DNA from 2 places in the Lapillicoccus sp. genome. Region 2 is predicted to be linked to the other one. Evidence: predicted binding sites of a transcription regulator. Region 2 holds the regulator's gene; the other holds the start of a gene.
The links. The regulator LexA, encoded in region 2, represses DNA repair genes until DNA is damaged. The targets are predictions, from matches to a motif close to TCGAACANNTGTTCGA.

Region 1 (5,173 bases), on a different contig from region 2:
CCAGCGCCCGCGTGCCCGGGGTGTCGGCCACGACCCGCGCCGTGATGACGTCCCAGACGTTGACCAGGAGCAGCAGCTCCGGGGCGGTGTGCAGACGGAGGAGCTCGCGGGCCTTCTCGGCGTTGGTGGTCACGACGAGAACGTACCCCACCGGGAACACGTCGAGGTCGCCGTGACTTGGACCCTTCATGACATCCATCGCCATCATCGGAGCAGGACCAGGACTCGGGGCAGCCGTCGCACGACGCTTCGGCGCGGAGGGCTTCACCGTCGGCCTCATCGCGCGCCACCAGGGACGCGTCGACGCGCTGGCCGCGGAACTGGTCAAGAACGGCGTCCGGGCCGAGGGTTTCGTCGCCGACGTCCGTGACCCCTCGTCCATCGCCGCAGCGCTGGAGCAGGTGAGCGAGACCCTCGGCCCGATCGAGGTCCTGCAGTACAGCCCGCTGCCCCAGAAGGACTTCATGCGCCCGGTGCTGGAGACCACGCCGGCCGACCTCGTCGGACCCGTCGAGTTCTCGATCTACGGACCCGTCGCGGCGGTGCACCAGGTGCTGCCGGGGATGCGTTTCCTTGGCGAGAACCGTGGCACCATCCTGTTCGTCAACGGCGGCTCTGCGGTCAAACCCGGCCGCAACGTCACCGGCACCTCCGTCGCGTTCGCCGGCCAGGCGGCATACGCGCAGCTGCTCAACGAGGTCCTCGGCGAGGAGGGCATCCAGGTGTCGCAGCTGGTCATCGGTGGCCGGATCATCGCCGGGGACACCGAGAAGGACCCCGACGTCCTGGCCGGCCACCTGTGGGACCTGCACACCAGGCGCGACCGCTTCCGCCACCAGGTCAGCGACGACTGACCCGGCGATGCACCCGAACCCCCACCACCTGAAGGAGAACGACATGAGCACCAAGACCTGGTTCATCACCGGCACGTCCCGAGGCTTCGGTCGGGAGTGGGCGATCGCCGCACTGGAGCGCGGTGACTCCGTCGCCGCCACCGCCCGTGCCGCCGCGAGCCTCGACGACCTCGTGGCCGTCCACGGCGACAAGATCCTCCCCCTCTCGCTCGACGTGACCGACCACGACGCCGTCTTCGCCGCCGTCGCCGAGGCCCATGAGCACTTCGGCCGCCTCGACGTGGTCGTGAACAACGCCGGCTACGGCCAGTTCGGCATGGTCGAGGAGCTCAGCGAGGCCGAGTCCCGCGCGCAGATCGAGACGAACCTCTTCGGCGCCCTCTGGGTCACCCAGGCCGCGCTGCCGTTCCTGCGCGCCCAGGGCAGCGGGCACATCATCCAGGTCTCCTCCATCGGCGGCATCTCGGCGTTCCCCACGGTCGGCATCTACCACGCGTCGAAGTGGGCGCTGGAGGGCTTCAGCCAGTCGCTGGCCCAGGAGGTCGCCGGCTTCGGCATCAAGGTCACCCTCATCGAGCCCGGCGGGTACTCCACCGACTGGGGCGGCAGCTCGGCCAAGCACGCCACCGCGATCGCGGCATACGACGGGGTGCGCGAGCAGGCGGCCAACCGGCCCAGCCGGCGCGGCACGCCGGGTGACCCGGTCGCGACGAGGGGACCGATCCTCACCCTGGTGGACTCCGACAACCCCCCGCTGCGGGTCTTCTTCGGGGAGGCGCCGCTGGCCATCGCCACCGCCGACTACGAGTCCCGGCTCGCGACCTGGAACGAGTGGCAGCACGTCTCGGTCGAGGCCCACGGCGGCTCCGCGTCGTAGGCCTATCGTGTGCGGGTGCCCCGAGCCACGTCGTCTGGGCCCATCCCCGGGGGACCGGGACGAGCAACGCCGTTGCCTTGCGGGTGTCGTCGACGCGGAGCTCTGGGTCCTCGACGCGGCATACAGAGCGTGGCTCGACGCCGTGCCGCCCCACGTCGAGCTCGTCGCTCCGGGCGTGGATCGACATGTTCGAGGAACGTCCCCCCGGGGCTAGGGTCGGGCCATGAAACGTCCCGGACTCGTCGCCGTCGGTGTCCTGCTCGTGCTGGTAGGCGTGCTGTGGACATTGCAGGGCCTGGGGTACGTCGCGGGCAGCGTGATGACCGGGGTGACCGTGTGGGCCGTGATCGGCCCGGTGGTTGCCCTGCTCGGGATCCTGCTGGTCCTACGCGGCGTGCGCGGCCGACGGGACACGCCGTCGCCCTGAGCGGGGGCGCGGGGGCGGGCGCCCCCGTCGGACTGACCTGTGCACAACCTCGTGCCCCGGTCTTCGGCACGACGTAGAATAGGACACATTTTCGAGTCCATCGTCGCCCACGGAACGCCGGGGCAGCCGCCCGCCGGGACGTCCGCACCGTCGATGCTCTCGACGGTCGAGCTGGAGACCATGGTCGGGCGCCTTGCTCACCTCGATTCCGACATCGACGACACCCAGCGGATCACGCAGCTCGGGCTGCTGGAGCGGCTCAAGGGTGCGGCGGCTGCGGCGCAGGCTCGGGTGAGCGTGGACTTCGAGGCGTCGCAGCGAAGGGAGCAGGCCGCCGCCGGACTTCCTGCCGATCAGCAGGGACGGGGGGTCGCTGACCAGATCGCCCTGGCCCGTCACGACTCGAAGGTCAAGGGGTCCCGGCATCTCGGGTTGGCGAAGGCGCTCGTCAAGGAGATGCCGCACACCATGGCCGCCCTGACCTCGGGCGCCATCAGCGAGTGGCGGGCCACCATCGTGGTCCGCGAGACGGCAGTCCTCAGCGCAGCGGACCGCCGACAGGTCGACGCCCGGCTCGTGGCCGAGATGCCGCACCTCGGCGACGCGCAGCTGGCCCGGCGGGCTCGCGCCATCGGATATCAGCTCGACGCCGAGTCGGTGCTGCGCCGGGTCCGGGGAGCCATCAGGGACCGCCGGGTCAGGATCCGCCCCGCGCCGGACACGATGGCGCTGGTGACGGGGTTCCTGCCGGTGGCGCAGGGGGTCGCGGTCCACGCCGCCCTCACCGCCGCCGCCGCGAGCGCCAAGGCCCTGGGCGACGAGCGGTCAAAGGGCCAGATCATGGCGCACACGTTCGTGCAGCGCCTCACCGGGCAGACCACCGCAGACGCCGTGCCCTTCGAGGTCCAGCTCGTCATGACCGACCGGACGCTGGAGGGTGACGACACCCCCGCCCAGATCCCCGGGTTCGGTCCGGTGCCAGCGGCGTTCGCGCGCGACCTCGTCACCGGTCGCGCCGGCGGACACAGCGCCGACCCGGACCAGGCGCGCCTCGCAGAGGTCGCCCGGGTCTGGGTGCGTCGACTCTTCACCTCCCCGGCAGACGGCACCCTCGTCGCGATGGACTCCCGACGCCGCAGCTTCGACGGGTTGTTGCGGCGGTTCCTCGTCGCGCGCGACCAGGTCTGCCGCACCCGGTGGTGCGATGCGCCGATCTGCCACACCGACCACGTCCGGGCCAGCGCAGAGGGCGGCGAGACCATGGCCGACAACGGCCAGGGCCTGTGTGCGCGCTGCAACTACGCGAAGGAGCTCCCCGGCTGGCGCTGCGAGGTCGTGACCGGGCAGGGGCGCCACCGGGTGCGCACGACGACGCCGACGGGCCACAGCTATGAGTCGACCGCGCCGCCCGTCCTGGTCCTTGGCGGGTTGGCGCCACCTGGGCGGTATTCATCCGGCGACCACGATCTGCTGGACACGCAAGGAATGCCAGGTATGCCGGGAAGTCCTGGTCTGCCGGGAATCCCAGGTGGGGCCGATGAGGGAGCCCTGGTTACCGCGTTCGAGGCGCTCATTCGCGCAGCCTGATCGTGCCACCCGAGCCTGTCGAGGATCCGGGCCGCACCGTCCACAGGTCACGCACGGACCCGCGCCCTGTCTGCCTCGCGCCCTACGATGGCGTCCAGGCCGAGAGACCCGGATGAGACCCCATCAGACCCGTCGAGAGCTGAGGAGGTGGGAGTGGACTACAGCCGACCGGTGCTCGTTGACACTGTCATCGACCTCGACGACGAGGACCTCGAGCTCATTGCCGGCCCGGCGACGTTGGCCCGAGGCCTGATCTATGCCAAGCGCGGTCACGTGCTCGCCGTCGCGGCGGCCGATGGAGGCTCGCGGATCGACGGCAGCGTCCAGGGCAGCCAGGGTCGCAGCTACCGAACCACCGTCGAGCTGGTCCCCGACACCCAGACGGACGTCTCCTACTGGCGAAGCACCTGCACCTGCCCCATGGAGCACGACTGCAAGCACACGGTGGCCCTGGTCGCTGCCGCACGCTCGCGGCTGACCCCCTACCCGACGAGCGGCTCGGGCCCACGTCGGGTCACCCCGCCCCCCAGCTGGCAGGACGTCCTCAGCGGCCTGACCACCGACCCGCACGGTCCCTCACGGGCGCAGACCACCCCGTTCGGGTTGCTGCTGGAGGTCGTGCCCGCTCGCTCGCAGCCCCGCATCCGCCTCCGCCCGGTCACCCGGGGCCGGACGTCCTGGGTCAAGAACCTCGTCAGCTGGGGAAGCATCGAGCACTCCTACGCGAACCGCACCAACCTCGACCCCGAGCAGCGTCTCGTCCTCGCCGACATCGCCCAGACCTATCAGCGCCGGCACCGCAAGTACTACCTCACCCAGAACGACACGATCCACCTCGACGAGCTCGGCGCGGGCTGGTGGTCCACGCTGCACGAGGTGCACCGGCACGGCATACCGCTGCTGACGGACCCCCAGCAGATCGGCGCGGTGCACCTCGTCGAGGAGCCGGCCCGGTTCGCCCTCGACGTGTGCCGTGACGACCCGGACGGAGACGCCCACCTCGCGCCCGTGGTCAGCTTCCCCGACGAGGCGGATCTGACGGACGACGACGAGGCGACATTCATCGGCGACCCTCCCGCCGGAGCCTTTGTGGAGCATCGGGACGGCGACCTCACCCTGATGCGCTTCGACCCGCCGCTCGACCGGGCGCAGGCCGGCTTCCTGCAGCTGGGGTCGGTGCCCATCCCGGCGGCCGACATCCCCACCTTCCTGGTCAGCCACGTCCCCACCCTGCGCGAGCGCGTCACGCTCATCTCCTCCGACGACAGCGTGACCTTCCTCGAGGTCGAGCCGCCGCGGCTCAGCCTCACCGTGACCCACCAGGCAGGGCACCACCTGCGGCTGCAGTGGTCCTACGCCTACGTCATCGGGGACGACGTCGTGTGCGTCCACCCCGGCTCCCAGGCTGCCGGGCGCGTCCCTCGCGAC
Region 2 (5,173 bases):
CCTCAGCTCGGTATGCCGTGCTGCCGCTGCCTCCGCCGCTTCCCCGTCCCAGCAACCACCCCCGCGGGGGCTGACGACGAGCAGGCTGGCGAGCGCCTCCAGCCGCCGCTGGTTGGCTGCCACCGAGCGGGCGCACTCTCCCAGCACGTCGGCCCGCCAGAGCCGCAGCTGACCGTAGGTGAGCCTCACGGCAGTCGGTCCTCGGCAGACAGCGAGCAGCAGGTCACGACTCCGCTCCGCCTCCGGACAGTGAGGCGCGCACGGATGTCTCGCTCACGGCATAGGACGTGCTGGCAGTGGTGAGCCGCGCCGCCTGGAGCGAAGCCGCCTCGCTGAGCCCGACGATCAACGCCGCCCACTGCCTGCCGAGTGAGGGGATGCTGTCGGCGCTGTTGCTGCCCGGCAGCGCCAGCCCCAATACGGCGAGATCTGCCTCAAGGTCGCAGGCCGCAACAGCATTCGCAGCAGCAGCGATCGGACGGACCAGCACGCCAATCTCGTCCGGATCGACGGTGAAGAACATGTCCCCTCCCCACATCGGTCAAGGATCCGAGCCTAGGCAGGACGCAGCAGTGGCCCGGCACTTGTCCACAGGTCCAGCCGGTGACGAACGCCCGAACGCCGCCCACGGCGTTGGTGGGCGGCGTTCGTCCTCTCGCGAGGTCGGCAACCAGGGGGTCGAGGCCTGGCAGCCGTCAGGGGAGCCGGATCGAGGTCCAGCGGGGTCGACGCGGACGTCGACCGTTCCGAGGCCTCAGCCGGGCGACGGGATGGCCAGCTCCTGGCCGGCATGGACCTGGCTGCTGTTGAGGTGGTTGGCGAGCTGGATCTGCGCGACACCCTCGGATACCGGCAGCTGCGGCAGTTCGGCCGCCGCCACCTGGGACAGGGTCTGGCCAGCGTCGACGGTGACCCGGTGATCGATCGACGCTCCGGCGGCGCCGACCCCGAGGATGGTGAGCGCGAGGAGAGTGACGATGGCGACCGTGCTGGCGGTGACGAGCAGCCGCCCGAACCGGGTGACCTTGACCGCGGGCCGCGCGACGGCCGAGCTGCCGCGTGGCACGAGGTGGAGGGCGGGTCGGCCCGGGCGCACCTCGAGCGGGGCGACCTCCCATGCAACGGCTGCACTCATGATGTCCTCCATCTCGTCGACCCCGGGGACGGGGACGGTTGGTGCGACGGCCCGAAGGTGGCGGTCCGGCGAGCGGTCCATCGAACGGATGTACGATGGAACGCTTGGACAATGTGTAGCACGGGTGTTCGAGAAAGTCGAGACACGCCTCGAACATATGTTTGGAACGGACGTTCGATACACGTAGGCTGTCCTCATGTCCGGTAGTCCATCACCGGGGTCTGACATGGCATCTGACCTGCGCAAACAACAGGACGCCGGCCGTGCAGTGACGACAGCGACGACGAAGGAGTTGGGACACATGGCAGTCCACGAGATGCCGGAGCGCGGCCAGGGCGACGGTCTGACCGTCCGCCAGCGGCGGGTGCTCGAGGTGATCCGCAACTCCGTGGACCGTCGCGGCTATCCGCCCAGCCTGCGCGAGATCGGTGAGGACGTCGGCCTGACCAGTCCCAGCAGCGTCGCCCACCAGCTCTCGGCGCTGGAACGCAAGGGCTACCTGCGCCGCGATCCCCACCGCCCCCGCGCCATCGAGGTCGTCTCTCCCGACGCCGCCGCCGGCGAGCGCGGCTACCGCTCCGGCGACAGTGGCACCAGCGAGATCTTCGACAGCACGGGTCAGCTCAGCACGGGCCAGCTCGACACCGAGACCGACTCCGGCAACACGCGTCCCGAGGCCGCCTACGTGCCGGTGGTCGGGCGGATCGCTGCCGGCGGTCCGATCCTGGCCGAGGAGGTCGTCGAGGACGTCTTCCCGTTGCCGAGGCAGATCGTCGGAGAGGGCTCGCTCTTCCTGCTCAAGGTCGTCGGCGAGTCGATGATCGACGCGGCCATCTGCGACGGTGACTGGGTCGTCGTGCGACAGCAGCCGACGGCCGACAACGGGGACATCGTCGCGGCGATGCTCGACAACGAGGCCACCGTCAAGACGTTCAAGCGGACCAACGGCAAGGTGTGGCTGATGCCGCACAACCCCGACTACTCGCCCATCGACGGTGACCACGCGACGATCCTCGGCAAGGTCACCGCGGTCCTGCGTCGCATCTGAGCCCGCCACATCCGAGCACCCCACACCTGAGGACCGGGTGCCGACTCAGCCGTCGACGCCTCTTACGCCCTCGCTGGCCAGCTCGGCGACGAGGGCGTGCAGCGTCTCGCCCAGCGGCGTGTGCATCCGCACCGTGGCCTCCGCGTCACCTCGCGTGGGGCTGGAGGTGACGATGGCGACCGGTATGCCGTCGCGAGCGGCCCGTCGCACGAACCGGTAGCCGCTCATCACCGCCAGCGACGACCCGAGCACCAGCAGGGACGAGGCCGCCTCGACCAGGGCGAACGACTGCTCCACCTTGGGCCTGGGGACCGACTCACCGAAGAACACCACATCGGGCTTGAGGGTGTCTGCCCCGCAGACGAGGCACAGCTGCAGGACGAAGCTCGTGACCACCTCGTCATCGAGGACGATGTCGCCGTCCGGGCGGATCTGGCTGGAGACCTTGGACCCGTCGGCCACGACGCCCAGGACCCGGTCGGAGAAGCCCGGGTTCGCGAGGGTCATCCGCTCGTCGAGGTCGAGCCGTCCCGTGCGGTCGCCACACGTGAGGCAGACGACGACGTCGAGGCTCCCGTGCAGCTCCACGACGTCGCGAGCCCCGCCCGCCTGGTGCAGCCCGTCGACGTTCTGGGTGATGATGCCGTCGAGGACGCCGAGCTGCTGGAGGCGGGCGACGGCGCGGTGACCGACGTTGGGCTCGGCGCGTGAGAAGCGTTGCCAGCCGATGAAACTGCGCGCCCAGTAGCGCTGGCGGGCGGCCGTGGATCCGGTGAACTCGGAGTACTGCATCGGGGTCACCCGTCGTGTCCCGTCCGGCCCGCGGTAGTCCGGGATCCCCGACTCGGTCGACAGACCGGCCCCGGAGAGCACGACGACGCTCCCGCGGCGCACGAGGTCGGTCAGCGCCGACGGCTCGGTGGGGGTCGCGGGTTGCGGGGCGCTCGAGGTCACCGCTCCAGTATCCAATGCCCCCTCCGGGCGCTCAGAACCGGCCGACCACGGTGCGCGGTTCGGAGTCGCGCAGGGCCGCGAGCGCGTATGCCGGGTCGGCCACCTCGTCGTGCGGGAGGCGCGAGGCGCGTCGGCGGCGTTGTCCCGCAACGGAGTCGACCACCACGGGAGCTGCCGGACGAACTGGTCCGCGAGCGCACGGACGGCGGCGTCCTGATGAATGAGCGCGAGGGCCACGCCTTCGAGAGCAGTGCCGGGGTGCGCAGGTTGTGCCACGCCATGGCCCGCATCGGCTCGGCAACCAGCCTCCTCGAAGCCCACCACCCCCGCCTGCGTGGCGTCCTGCTCACCCGGCCAGGTGAGACGGGGGTCGCTCCGCAGCACGGCGATGATCGACCCACCGGAGACGGCACTCACCGTCGGCAGTCCGCCGGGGACCCCAGCTCGTCGAGCCGGCGCAGGGCCCCGAGGTGGAACGGGGCACCCATCGCTGACACCCGCCCGACACCGGATCCGCGTCGGACTCTGAGATCACCGGAGCAGCAGGAACGTGGCGATTCGATAACAAGACGTTATAGACTGGGCCGATGATCGACGCTGCCGGACTGCGCGTGATGCGCGCCATCGCCGACGAGGGAAGCTTCACCGGCGCTGCCGCCTCACTGGGCTACTCCCAACCGGCCGTCTCCCAGATGGTCCGGCGCCTCGAGCAGCGCAGCGGAACGGTCCTCGTCGAGCGGATCGGGCGCAACGTGCGTCTCACCGAGGCCGGTCAGGTCCTCGCCCGGCATGCGGTCGGGGTCCTGGCGGCGCTCGACGCGGCCGAGGAGGAGGTCGCTGCCATCGCGGGGCTTCGCTCGGGTCGGGTACGGCTGATGGCCTTCCCGTCGTCCTCGGCGTCGTTGGTGCCGCGGGCGCTGGCCCTGGTCAAGAAGCGCTTTCCGGACGTGACGGTGACCTTCAGCGAGGGCGAGCCACCGGAGTCGATCGCCGCCCTGCGGGCCGGTGAGTGCGACATCGCCGTGGCCTTCGCCTACGAGGGCGGCGAGATCGCCCGCGGCGAGGACCTCGACATGTTCGTCACCCGCAAGCTCCTCGACGACGAGGTGCGCCTCGCGGTCCCGAAGGGCCACCCGCTGGCCGCCAAGGGCCACGCCGAGCTCGCTGACTTTGCCGGTGAGTCGTGGATCGCCGGCTGTCCCCGGTGTCGGGGTCACCTGCTCGCGCTGGCCCGGCAGTCGGGATTCAGCCCGACCGTGTCGTTCGAGACCGAGGACTACATCGCCGTCCTGGGCCTGGTCAGCGAGGGGCTCGGCGTCGCGCTGGTCCCGGATCTCATCCTGGCGGCCGCGCACAACACCGACGTCGTCACTCTGCCGCTCAAGCCGGCGTCCCGTCGGCAGATCCATGCGGTGACGACCGAGGACCTGCAACGGGTGCCGGCCGTGAAGGCGACCCTCGAGGCCCTCTGCGAAAGCGCCCAGGGCCGCGGCCTCGTCCCGGCGCCCGTCCCCGCGCTGAGGACCTGACGGCATCAGTGGCGGGCTGAGACGAGGACCTGCCCGTCGTCGGTGCGGGCGAAGGCCACGTCGCCGTCCTGGTCCGTCCGCGAGACCTGGAAACCGTCAGCTCCCAACGCTTTCAGGGTGGAGGGCGCCGGGTGTCCGTAGTCGTTGCCCGCCCCGACGCTGATCACCGCCACCGGCGCGTGCAGCGCCGCCAGCAGCTCGTCGTCGCGGTTGGCCGACCCGTGGTGGGCCACCTTCACGACGTCGAAGCCTAGGTCGAGGGTGCGTCCCTCGCGTCGCATCGCCAGGAGGATCTGGTGGGCGGCCTCTCGCTCCACGTCGCCGAGGAGGACCACTCTCAGGCCGGTGACGCTCACGGTGAGGACGACGGACGCGTTGTTGGGCACCGAGCCCTCCCGGATGACCCGCGCGGGCCACCACACGTGGGCGGTGATGCCGGGCCAGCTGAGGTCGTCACCGGCATACAGCTCTGCGAGTGGCACCTGGGCCTGGCCGGCCCACTGGCGG

Region 1: ACLL9L_RS10985 (DUF222 domain-containing protein) is a predicted target of LexA. The motif match lies at 2,238-2,253, and genes of this name have one in related genera.

What each region holds. Positions count from the first base shown of each region.
Region 1 covers NZ_JBKJPP010000127.1:25,959-31,131, forward strand. The annotation lists gene ACLL9L_RS10965 (isocitrate lyase/phosphoenolpyruvate mutase family protein) at 1-133, opposite strand, end outside; gene ACLL9L_RS10970 (SDR family NAD(P)-dependent oxidoreductase) at 189-854, shown strand; gene ACLL9L_RS10975 (SDR family oxidoreductase) at 898-1,731, shown strand; gene ACLL9L_RS10980 (hypothetical protein) at 1,955-2,158, shown strand; gene ACLL9L_RS10985 (DUF222 domain-containing protein) at 2,312-3,745, shown strand; gene ACLL9L_RS10990 (SNF2-related protein) at 3,917-5,173, shown strand, end outside.
Region 2 covers NZ_JBKJPP010000205.1:16,688-21,860, forward strand. The annotation lists gene ACLL9L_RS16940 (alpha/beta hydrolase) at 1-189, opposite strand, end outside; gene ACLL9L_RS16945 (hypothetical protein) at 224-523, opposite strand; gene ACLL9L_RS16950 (LysM peptidoglycan-binding domain-containing protein) at 755-1,135, opposite strand; gene lexA (transcriptional repressor LexA) at 1,437-2,183, shown strand; gene ACLL9L_RS16960 (Sir2 family NAD-dependent protein deacetylase) at 2,229-3,137, opposite strand; gene ACLL9L_RS16965 (hypothetical protein) at 3,169-3,303, opposite strand; gene ACLL9L_RS16970 (LysR family transcriptional regulator) at 3,725-4,666, shown strand; gene ACLL9L_RS16975 (ComEC/Rec2 family competence protein) at 4,672-5,173, opposite strand, start outside.